DNA from 2 places in the Pseudoalteromonas piscicida genome. Region 1 is predicted to be linked to the other one. Evidence: predicted binding sites of a transcription regulator. Region 1 holds the regulator's gene; the other holds the start of a gene.
What was found. The regulator ArgR, encoded in region 1, controls arginine synthesis, uptake and breakdown. The targets are predictions, from matches to a motif close to ANTGAATANNTATTCANT.
Positions count from the first base shown of each region.

Region 2: a site for ArgR is predicted at 2,691-2,708, ahead of argC (N-acetyl-gamma-glutamyl-phosphate reductase). Genes of this name have one in related genera too.

Region 1 is NZ_CP021646.1:679,619-685,707, forward strand. Features, by position in the region: gene B1L02_RS03215 (ABC transporter ATP-binding protein) at 1-964, shown strand, start outside; gene B1L02_RS03220 (Dyp-type peroxidase) at 995-1,909, shown strand; gene B1L02_RS24220 (hypothetical protein) at 2,248-2,415, opposite strand; gene argR (transcriptional regulator ArgR) at 2,633-3,100, opposite strand; gene mdh (malate dehydrogenase) at 3,342-4,274, shown strand; gene serA (phosphoglycerate dehydrogenase) at 4,357-5,586, opposite strand; gene rpiA (ribose-5-phosphate isomerase RpiA) at 5,598-6,089, opposite strand, start outside.
Region 2 is NZ_CP021646.1:3,571,935-3,578,023, reverse strand. Features, by position in the region: gene B1L02_RS16435 (zinc-dependent metalloprotease) at 1-1,432, shown strand, start outside; partial or broken gene argE (acetylornithine deacetylase) at 1,487-2,634, opposite strand; gene argC (N-acetyl-gamma-glutamyl-phosphate reductase) at 2,811-3,821, shown strand; gene argB (acetylglutamate kinase) at 3,818-4,597, shown strand; gene B1L02_RS16415 (ornithine carbamoyltransferase) at 4,607-5,527, shown strand; gene B1L02_RS16410 (argininosuccinate synthase) at 5,539-6,089, shown strand, end outside.

The DNA.
Region 1 (6,089 bases):
TCTGACTGTAGAACAAAACGAGATTGTTTGTTTGCTTGGCGCCAGTGGCTGCGGTAAAACTACCACGCTAAAGGCGATAGCGGGCTTGATTGAACCATTTCAAGGCTCGGTGAGTATTTTAGGCAAAGCCATGAATGGTAACGGCACTTTCGTACCTCCACAAAAACGCAATATCGGCATGATGTTTCAAGACTATGCACTATTTCCACATCTTACTGTGGCGCAAAATGTCGCGTTTGGTTTAACTTCAAAAAGCAAGCGTGAACGTCAAGACCGAGTGGCTGAAATGCTCCATTTGGTGCAGCTGCAAGACTATAGCGACCGCTTTCCACACGAGCTGTCAGGTGGTCAGCAACAACGCGTCGCAATTGCGCGAGCACTGGCGTACAAGCCAAATCTGTTGCTGCTTGATGAGCCGTTTTCAAATATAGATGCCCAAGTGCGGTTTCAGTTAATTAACGATATTCGCCGTATAATCAAAGATCAGCAAGTTTCCGCGATTTTTGTTAGTCACTCGAAAGAAGAAGCCTTTGCTTTTGCTGATCGGTTGGCAATTATGGATAAAGGGAAAATCGCGCAAGTGGGCGAGCCTAAGACTCTGTTCCAACGACCAAAGAGCAAAATGGTTGCTGAATTCTTGGGTCAGGGAATTTATATTCCTGCACAGCGAGTGAATGGCGCTTCGGTAGAAACCCAATTTGGTGCTGTAAAGTCTCTCGTTGAACTCGGTAATATCGACGCGAAGGGCGAAATGTATGTGAGGCCACAGCACATTACGTTAGAAAATGCCGAGCTGGGCAGCGTTAAAGTACTCAATCAGCGCTTTATGGGAACGGAGTACATTTATCGTGTTGCATTTGAGGGACAAGAGCTCGAAGTCCCGCATCCGGCTCATGAACCGCTCGACTTAAATCAACCAATCTCTTTAAAAATTAAGGCACATGCTGTAAATTTCTTTTCTTAATAGCAAATGAATATAAGCAGGGAGTAGAGCATGGCGCTTGCCCAATCAGGTGTGTGTGCTGAAGCCAATTTGCACGGCTTACACTTGTTCTTCAATGTGCTTGAAGGACAAGACGAGGCGCTAAGAGCGGCGCTCGCCAATAGTGGACGCTTGCAAGAGGAGTTGGAGGACAGATTTTCTGAGTCTATGTTATCGAGCTTTGTCGCGGTTGGTGCCCAATACTGGCCGCACATCTATCCTGAGTTTATTCCTAAAGAGTTAAAAAGCTTTCCACATATTGTTGAGGCTGAGCACACCGTGCATACCCAGCCTTTTGACTTGCTTTACGTGATCCGCTCCGACCGAGAAGACGTTAATCATATCTTTGCTCAAAGTGTGCTGCATATGCTAAACGGCCTAGTCGAAATGGTGGCACATGTGCGCGCCTTTCGTTTCTTAGATGGTCGTGATTTTAATGGCTTTATTTATGGCGCCGACACACCTAGAGGGCGTAGTAAACGTGAAGTTGCTCTCGTGCACAACCCAAATGCAGCCGACCACCTTGGTAGTTATATTCATGTACAGCGGGTCAAGTTTGATTTACTGCGCTGGCAAGAGTTGCCGCTTGCTGAGCAAGAGCAATTGATGGGGCGTACACGTCTAGATAATGACCTAATTGAAGATTGCGAACCGTGTAACCACGCGGCATTAACCGAGTTGAAAGACGCAAACGGTAATGCGCTACTGCTTAATCAAAGCATGCCATTTGGTGACGTGTTTGAACAAGGAAGCTTGTCGCTAAGTTGCAGCGCCAAGGGCGATGCTTTTGAGCAGGTACTTAGAAGTCGATTGGGGGAAGGGGATGAATACGACCCCATATTGGATTATTCCAGTGCCGATATGGGCTCCGCGTTTTTTGCACCGTCACTAGAATTCTTGGCGGTGATGGCAAAAATGCCAGAGTAAGTTACGTTTTAACCTGAACTCGGGGTAAGAAGTTAGTTAAGCTACTAAAATACCTAAGTTCAAAAGCGTATTATCACTCTAGCCAGAAGTTATTATCCCGGGTTCAGGTTTTTTAGCTTTACATCTCCAAAGCCCATCCATGGGCTTTGACTCGCCTCTAAAGCGCTTTTCAACCGTTACAACATATATGGGTTCTTTGACGCTGAACTGTTACTAACAACTGGTCTTGATTGAATATCCTCAAGCTGTTGCCATACGCCTTTGGCCTTTGCCATCGAGATAAACTGCTCGCTGATGTGCTTTGCCTGTGATGCAAGGTCAAATTGTCTCGGCTTAACTTACTTGGCAAGGGCTTTAACTAAGTAAGTTGCACTTAACTCGCCTGAAAAGGGGTGTAGCTCGGTTAAATAGCGCGATAAATTTTGCTGGCAAAATGCCGCGATCTTTTCACTTAATTCTTTGCTTAGCTGTTGGCTAAAACGATGGTCATCTAACTTCGTTGCCATCAGCTCTGCTTGTGTAGCCTGAAACGCCAATTCTGCTAGCTCGGCCTTGCTTTGTTGAGTATTAAATAATTGCGCCGCGATTCGACAACTGGCTGGGTAGACGAGTAACTAAAGCTGACGTTTTTGTTTATCGTGATAGTGGCGGAAGTATGTTTGTTGGGATTAAAGTACCGTGGTTAGTGCTAACTAATGAGTTAGCACTAATAAAAATAAGAGACTAAACGTTATCGAACAGCGTTTTTACTTTATCTAACGTAACGTCGATTTCAGACACTTTTGCAGGCGCAATAAAAATCGTATCATCGCCAGCGATAGTACCTAATACGCCGTCTGCGGTGCCTAATGAGTCAAGTAGCCTCGCAATTAATTGTGCGGCACCTGGACTGGTTCGAATAATAATCATCATTTCGTTGTGCATAATATCAACGACTAACTGGCGCAAAGGGCTTTTTGCGGTTGGAACGCTCATTTCAGCTGGTAAGCAGTACACCATTTCTTGCTTAGCATTACGTGTGCGCACAGCACCAAACTTGCTTAGCATGCGCGACACTTTACTCTGACTGACGTTGTCAAACCCTTGTTGTTTTAGAGCATCAACAATTTCACCTTGAGAACCAAAGTTTTCTTCTTTTAAAATAGCTTTAAATGCTTTGATCAGTGCTTCTTGTTTTTCTTGCGGCTGCATAGTCTGTCTTCTTTTACGGCTAATCTTTAAATTCTACACAAAACCACCAAGATTCCCAAATTTGCACGACCAAAATGCCAGTCGTAAAGCATAAGTGTACAAAGTGTCGCGATCTTTACACTTTTATTTAAGACATTAGTCAAAAAATCTCGAAAATAACCGTGATTAATTTGTGTTTAACAGCGCTTTTCATTATCTTTACTGCACACTCAATTCCACCTTCAAATTATGGAGAATTCAAATGAAAGTTGCTGTATTAGGTGCCGCTGGCGGTATCGGTCAAGCTCTATCTTTATTGCTTAAAAATGGTCTTCCAGCTGGCTCTGAGTTAGCGCTTTATGACGTTGCACCTGTTGTACCTGGTGTTGCAGTTGACTTATCTCACATCCCAACTGCGGTAAAAGTAGCGGGTTATGGTAAAGATGACCTAGACCCAGCACTTGCTGGTGCTGACGTAGTGCTTATCCCTGCAGGTATGCCTCGTAAGCCTGGTATGGACCGTGCTGACCTGTTCAATGTTAACGCAGGTATAATCAAGACACTTGCTGAAGGTATCGTTAGAAGCTGCCCTAAAGCACTTGTTGGTATCATCACAAACCCAGTAAATGGCACGGTACCAATCGTTGCTGAAGTGTTCAAAAAAGCAGGTACTTATGATCCAGCTCGCGTATTCGGTGTAACAACGCTTGACGTTATCCGCGCTGAAACCTTCATCGCAGAGCTTAAAGGTCTAGACGTTGCTGAAGTTAAGATCCCAGTCATTGGTGGTCACTCAGGTACTACAATTCTACCTCTACTTTCTCAAGTTGAAGGCGTTGAGTTCACTGACGAAGAAGTTGCTTCACTAACAACTCGTATCCAAAACGCGGGTACTGAAGTGGTTGAAGCTAAAGCAGGTGGCGGTTCAGCTACACTTTCAATGGGTGCAGCAGCAGCACGTTTCTGCTTCTCACTAGTGAAAGGCCTACAAGGTGAGGAAGTACTTGAGTACGCATACGTTGAAGGTAACACAGGCGATGCAACATTCTTTGCACAGCCAATTATCCTTGGTAAAAACGGTGTAGAGAAGTTACTTCCTTACGGTGAGCTAAGCGCGTTTGAGCAAAAAGCAAAAGACGACATGCTAGCGACACTTGAAAAAGACATCAAAGAAGGTGTTGATTTCATGGCGTAAGCCAGGTTGATACAAAAAAACCAGTCGCATCACAGTGACTGGTTTTTTTATGTCCGAGGTTTAATTCCTCAAATAGTTATGCTTAATGAAGAATACGTGCTCTGATAGTCCCTTCAACCGCACTTAACTCTTTCAGTGCTACTTCAGAGTGGTCGCTATCGACATCGATTACCACGTAACCAATAGACTCATCTGTTTGTAGGTATTGCGCCGCAATATTGATACCGTGCTGAGCGAACGCTTGGTTGATTTGTGTTAGTACACCTGGGCGGTTTATGTGTACATGTAATAAACGACTTCGGTTTGATAATTCAGGTAGAGAAACCTCAGGGAAATTAACTGCCGTGACTGTTGAACCATTATCTGAATACTTCGCCAACTTACCTGCGACTTCTACACCGATGTTTTCTTGTGCCTCTTGGGTAGAACCACCAACGTGCGGGGTTAGCAATACATTGTCAAACTCGCGTAGTGGTGAGACAAATTCTTCATGATTAGATTTTGGCTCAACGGGGAATACATCGATAGCTGCACCGGAAAGTTTCTTTGCTGCTAATGCTTCAGCTAAGGCGTCAATATCAACAACCGTTCCGCGTGATGCATTAATTAGGATTGCGCCTTGCTTCATCACTTCAATTTCAGCCATACCGATAAGATTTTTGGTCTGAGATGTCTCCGGTACATGCAAACTGACCACGTCTGCTCTTTGTAGCAGTTGCGTAAGCGTGTGTAGCTGTGTCGCGTTGCCGAGTGTGAGCTTATCTTCGATGTCATAAAACTCTACGTTCATCCCGATATTCTCAGCCATAATGCCAAGCTGGGTGCCAATGTGACCATAACCAATAATACCCAGCGTTTTACCACGGGCTTCGTATGAACCGTCGGCCGATTTATCCCACTCACCGCGATGTGCCTTTGCGTTACGCTCAGGAACACGGCGCAGTAACAAGAGAATTTCACCCAGTACCAGTTCAGCGACAGAGCGGGTGTTAGAAAATGGCGCGTTGAATACGGCGATACCACGCTTTTTAGCAGCATCCAAATCTACTTGGTTGGTGCCGATGCAGAAGCAGCCAATAGCGACCAGCTTTTCAGCTTGTTCTAATACTGCTTCTGTAAGGTGAGTACGTGAGCGGATCCCAACAAAGTGAGCATCTTTGATCCGTTCGATCAGCTCAGGCTCCGGTAAGGATGTTTTAACGTAGTCTATGTTGCTATAACCGTTGCGCTTTAGCGTCTCAACAGCGCTTTGGTGCACGCCTTCTAACAACAAAATTCGAATTTTATCCTTTGATAACGAAACCTTGCTCATCTGTAATCTCACTAGTTGATTTTAGGCCCTTCTGGAGTGCCTGTTATTACAACGTCAGCGCCACGCGCGGCAAATAAGCCGTTAGTTACGACGCCAACAATCTGGTTAATTTTTTCTTCAAGCGCTTTCGCTGCGCTAATTTCTAGGCCATGCACATCAAGAATGACATTGCCGTTATCAGTGATGACGCCTTGGCGGTAAACCGGATCGCCACCTAGTTTTAGTAACTCTCTCGCCACGTAGCTACGCGCCATTGGGATGACTTCAACAGGTAGTGGAAATGCACCTAGAGTCTCAACATGCTTTGTATTATCAACAATACAAACAAATTTCTTGGCAACGGCTGCAACGATTTTCTCGCGCGTCAGTGCTGCGCCACCGCCTTTTATCATTTCGTTGGTGCTGTTGATCTCATCTGCGCCATCAACATATACCGCAAGCTCTGACACATCGTTTAACTCAAAAACTTCAATACCAAGTGCCTTTAGCTTCTCTGTTGAAGC
Region 2 (6,089 bases), 1.2 Mb from region 1:
CCCTGAAAATGCCGATCCCATGGATATTCGCTATAACGTGATCCAGTGGGTGCATCGCGCAACGCGAGGATGGTCATATGGTGCGTCGGTGATAGATCCACGTACCGGTGAAATTTTAAAAGGTCACGTGACGCTAGGTTCGTTGCGTGTACGTCAAGATATTCTTATTGCTGAGGCACTTTCTGCACCTTTTGTGGAAGGTAATGATGTGACAGAGCGACTTCATGCGATGGCGCTAGACCGTATTCGTCAGTTGAGTGCGCATGAAATTGGCCATACATTGGGTATTGCACACAACTTCTCAGCGTCAGTAAAGGATCGCGCGTCAGTCATGGACTATCCTCATCCGCTGGTGGGATTTGAAAATGGCCAACTTGATATCACTAAGGGCTATGCCAAAGGCATGGGCGCGTGGGATACGCAAGTGATCAAATATGGTTACAGCGATTTCAGTGGCATTGATGAAGCAACTGAACTCGCGGCTATTCTCGCTGAGAATAAGGCACAAGGGCTTGAATTTATCTCAGACTCAGACGCCAGAGCACAGGGCGGAGCGCACCCAACGGCGCACCTTTGGGACAATGGTGCGGATCCTGCTGCCGAATTACTACGCGTGCTGGATGTCCGCAAGCAAGCATTGGATACCTTTGGTATTAACAGCATTAAAAAAGGAGTTGCCCTGTCGCAGCTAGAGGAAAAACTGGTACCACTGTATCTTTTCCACCGTTATCAGGTTGAAGCCGCAGTAAAATTGATTGGCGGCGTGGACTACGACTATGAAGTCCGTGGTGATGAAGTGATAAAAGGCGCGAAAGTAGTGGCTAAGGAGACACAGCACAATGCGGTAAATGCGCTTTTGAGTACGCTGTCACCTGCGGCTTTGACTATTCCTGACTCTATTCTGGCGTTAATTCCTCCTAAGGCTTACGGTGAGTACAAAACTCGCGAAAGTGTTAAAGGAAGAACAGGGCTAACTCTAGATGCGATGGCATTACCAGAAGTCGCTGCACAGCATAGCCTTGACCTGCTGCTTAATCCACAGCGATTAAACCGTCTTGCACAGCAGCATGCGCGTGATACTCAATACTTTGGTACACAAGCACTTTTAAATGCATTATATCAGCAGATATTCGCTCAATCAGGCCGCAAAGGTATGGCTGAAAAGTTACAGCAACGCGTGCAATACCTAAGTGCAACTAAGCTAGTAAAACTGAGTAACGACGATAAAGTTGCACCTGAAGTGCAGGCGCAATTAAAGTTTTATTTAGCAAAAGTAGCAAAAGACTTTAATCAGTCGTCGGTATTTAGTGATGTGGCATTCGATCAAGCGTTTAAGCATATGCTAGCGCAGCAAATCAATCACTACCTAGATTCAGGCGAGTGGCCTGAAAGCTTTAAGGCGCTTGAAATGCCACCAGGCTCACCAATCTAGCCTTTAAAGCGAAGCTGAAAAGGGCGCTCGGGTGAGCGCCCTTTCTAATTATGATTAAGCAAAGCAACTTTCTCTTATTAGTTGTTTAATAATATCCTGACTTGGCTGGATTTTTTCCATTGCTAAAAACTCGTTGGGTTGGTGTGCTTGATTAATCGAACCCGGTCCCATAACGATAGTTTCGCAGCCTAGCTGCTGTAGAAATGGTGCTTCGGTGCAATAGTTTACAGCAATTGCTTGTTGTCCTGACAGGCGCTCAGCCATTTTCACTAAAGCAGAATCCGTTGAGCCGGTAAAAGCAGGAATGGGTTCGTGCATATCTATAACTGACACACTATTTGGATAATGTGTGTTGATGGGGCCACAGCTGCGGTGAGCATGGCTTGTAGTTCTTTGATGCTTAAACCAGGCAAAGGGCGCATATCAATATGTAGTTCACAACAGCCACAAATACGGTTGGCATTGTCGCCACCATGAATGTGTCCAAGGTTTAGAGTTGGGTAAGGAATAGCAAAATGCGGAGTTGAATATTTATTCTTTAATTCTTCTCTTAATTTTAATAAATTTGCAATCACCTGATGCATGATTTCAATGGCATTTAAGCCGCGCTCCGGATCTGAACTATGGCCTGAGCGACCAACGATACGGATGGCGGTCGTCATATGACCTTTGTGGGTAAATACCGGCACCATATCCGTGGGCTCTCCGATAATACAGCGCGCCGGTTTCAAGCTTGGATGTTTAGCAATTTCCTGAGCGCCAGCCATAGTGGTTTCTTCATCGGCGGTGGCTAAAATCATGATAGGTGCACTTTGCTGTAATTCATCAAGCTCTGAGATTGCATTTAATACAAAAGCAAAAAAACCTTTCATGTCAATGCTTCCAAGACCATATAATTTATTATCTTGCTCGCTTAATTTAAAAGGATCAAATTGCCAGCGGCTATCGTCGAATGGCACGGTATCCGTATGGCCGGCCAACATTAACCCACCATCGCCACTACCTCGCCTTGCAATTAGATTATATTTTCCTTTTGCATGTTCAAGCTCTGTTACTTCAACGGTAAACCCTAACGTTTCGCACCACTGTGCGAGTAGATGGATCACATTCTGATTGCTCATGTTGAGACTTTCTTCTAATGCACTGATAGATGGCGCGGCGATCAGTTGCTGATACATTTCCATAAAAGCGGGTAATTTCATAAAAATTCCTAAAATACTTATTCAAAGTTCTTGCATAAAAATATAAAGATGTTTAGAGTGAATATCAATTCACTTTTTTAGCATAAATATATTTTGGAACAGCAATGCGACGATTTGACTTCAACAACTAGCAGAACCAATCCAAATCAAACTTTTTTAATCTTGAGAACACTATGTTGAAAGTATCTATAATCGGAGCGAGCGGCTACAGTGGCGCTGAGCTTGCTAAGCTGGTTGCCAAGCATCCTGCCTTCACACTTGCGCATTGCTTTGTATCTGAGCAAAGCTTAGACAAACACAAATTCATCAGCGATTTATATCCAGAATATTCGGGCTTGCTAGATATTGAGCTGCAACCCTTAAATGAGCAAGCTTTTTCATTGATAGAGCAATCATCGGACTATGTGTGTTTATGCACGGATCACAAGGTTAGCGTGGAACTTGCACCGGTATTTTTACAGATGGGCAAACGGGTTTTTGACCTATCTGGAGGTTACCGTTTATCTAGCAATGAAGACTACGAAACTTACTACGGTTTTTCTCACCCACATCAAGACTGGTTAGCGCAAGCGCAATACGGGTTAGCTGAATGGTATGGCGATGCTATTAAAACGGCAAAGTTAGTGGCGGTCGCGGGCTGCTATCCGACTGCGGCACTCAATGCACTTAAGCCATTACAACAAGCTGATCTGATAACAGAGCAGCCAGTTATCATCAATGCTGTTTCTGGTGTTACCGGCGCAGGAAGAAAAGCGAATGTCGCCACACACTTTTGCGAAGTATCTCTTGCACCATACGGTTTGTTTACGCACAGACATAGTCCAGAAATAGAAAAATACCTTGAACACCCAGTGTTGTTTACGCCGCATTTAGGGAATTTTAAGCGTGGTATCTTGGAAACGATCTACGTCACTCTGAAAGAAAATGTCACACCAAATCAAGTCGATGCCGCTTACCAGGTGCTTGCCGATGAGCCGCTGATCAGGTTAAAGGGGAGTCAACTTCCATCAATCAAAGCCGTTGAAAATCAACCTTTTGTGGATATTGGTTGGCAGCAAAAGGGCAATCAACTGATCGTGGTTGTCGCGATTGATAACTTGCTTAAAGGGGCTGCAGGCCAAGCATTACAGTGTATGAACTTGGCGGCGGGACTTGAGCATTATCAAGGTTTAGGAGTATCAGCATGAGCAAACAAACTTGGGTGATAAAACTAGGTGGCGCGGTGTTGAATCAAGAGGGTGCAGCGCAAGCATTGTTTTCAGCTATCAAGCAAATTCAACAGGATGCACCACACAAGCAGTTTGTGATTGTTCATGGTGGCGGGGCGCTGGTTGATAAGTGGCTGACCGATGCCGGTTTTGCTACTGCAAAACATCAAGGATTGCGGATCAGTCCGCAAGAGCAAATGCCCTATATTGTTGGTGCACTTGCAGGCTGTGCTAACAAGCAACTGATGGCGGACGCCATTACCGCCACGCTCAAGCCCGTTGGGCTGTGCTTATATGATGCAGGGTTTACCACAACTCAAAAACTAAAAGCGCTTGGCCGTGTGGGTAGCTGTGAAGCGAGTGTAGGTGGCATGCTTGAAGCAGTGTTGGAGTTTGATAGGTTGCCTGTTGTTAGTTCAGTAGGTATTGGCGCTGACGGCCATTTATACAACGTGAATGCGGATGAAGCAGCAGCTGCTATCGCCAGTAAACTTGGTGCAGAACTTATTTTTATGACTGACGTTGAGGCGGTACTTGATGGCGATAAACAGCCATTAAATCAACTTAACGCGGAACAGATTTCAACGTTAATCGCGCAAAAGGTCATTCTGGGCGGGATGGAGGTCAAAGTTAAGACCAGTCTTCACGCTGCCCAACACTTACGACGAGGGGTGTACATCTCTAGCTGGCAAAAGCCAGAAAATTTAATTGCGTTGCTCAATGGTGAGCACGTAGGTACACAAATTCTGCCGTAGGAAAACATCATGACTAAACATTTTTTAACTGGTTTGGAATTAGACCAAACTAACGTTTTAAACTTATTAAAGCTTGCAAAAAATATTAAAAATCAACCGCAAGAATATAACCAAGCCTTAGCTGGCAAGTCGATTGTCACGTTATTCGAAAAGCCGAGCTTAAGAACGCGGCTATCGTTTGATATCGGTATCCACAAATTAGGCGGCCATGCTGTGTATTTAGATCAGCAAAATGGCGCAATGGGGGCGCGTGAATCCGTAAAAGATTTTGCGCTTAATATTTCGACTTGGGCCGATGGCCTTGTGGCTCGTGTAAATCATCATAGTACGCTTGAGACGCTCGCTGAGTTTTCGTCTGTGCCAGTTGTGAATAGCCTATGTGATTTATATCACCCTTGCCAAGCGTTGGCTGATTTTCTCACCTTATTTGAAACTTACGACGATGTCAGTCAGATCAAAATCGCTTATCTCGGTGAAGGCAACAACGTAACGCATTCATTAATGTTGCTTGCAGCAACATTAGGCACTGATTTTGTGGCGGTTTGTCCTAAAGGCCATTCGCCAGATGCACAGATTGTAAAGCAAGCTGAACAAATTGCGGCGGTAAATGGCGCCTCGGTCCTTGTCAGTGATCGGGTAGAAGCGGCGGCTGGCGCCAATGTGCTCTACGCTGATACTTGGGTTTCGATGGGGAATAAAACACCACTTGAACAGGTGAAAGACACCTTTATGCCATATCAAATCAACCAACAATTGGTTGAGGCTTGTGGCGCACAAACCATTTTGCACTGCCAGCCAGCACATCGTGAGTTTGAAATTACTTCTGAAGTGATGGACGGGCCAAAGTCAAAAATTATTCAACAAGCTGAAAACCGCATGCATGCCCAAAACGCATTGCTGGTATCGCTGTTAAACAAAGATTACGTTTGAGGTTAAAGAACATGAGCAAGATTAAAAAAGTGGTACTGGCTTACTCTGGTGGATTAGACACATCAGCGATTGTGCCATGGTTAAAAGAGAACTACGGTTGTGAAGTTGTCGCCTTTGTTGCCGATGTAGGTCAGGGTGAAGAAGAACTGGTTGGGGTTGAAGAAAAGGCAATCGCATCAGGTGCCTCTGAGTGCTATATCGTCGACTTAAAAGAAGAAATGGTTAGCGACTACATTTATCCAACTCTTAAAACTGGCGCTATCTATGAAGGGACATATTTACTGGGTACTTCGATGGCGCGTCCTATTATTGCCAAAGCTCAAGTAGAAATCGCCCGTAAAGTTGGCGCGGATGCACTTTCTCATGGTTGTACAGGCAAGGGGAACGATCAGGTGCGTTTTGAATCTTGCTTCTCAGCGCTTGCGCCTGACCTTAAAGTGATTGCACCATGGCGTGAATGGTCACTATCAAGCCGTGAATCACTGCTCGACTATCTGGCTGAGCGTAATATCCCTTGTGCAGCCTCTGCTACTAAAATCTACAGTCGTGATGCCAATGCTTG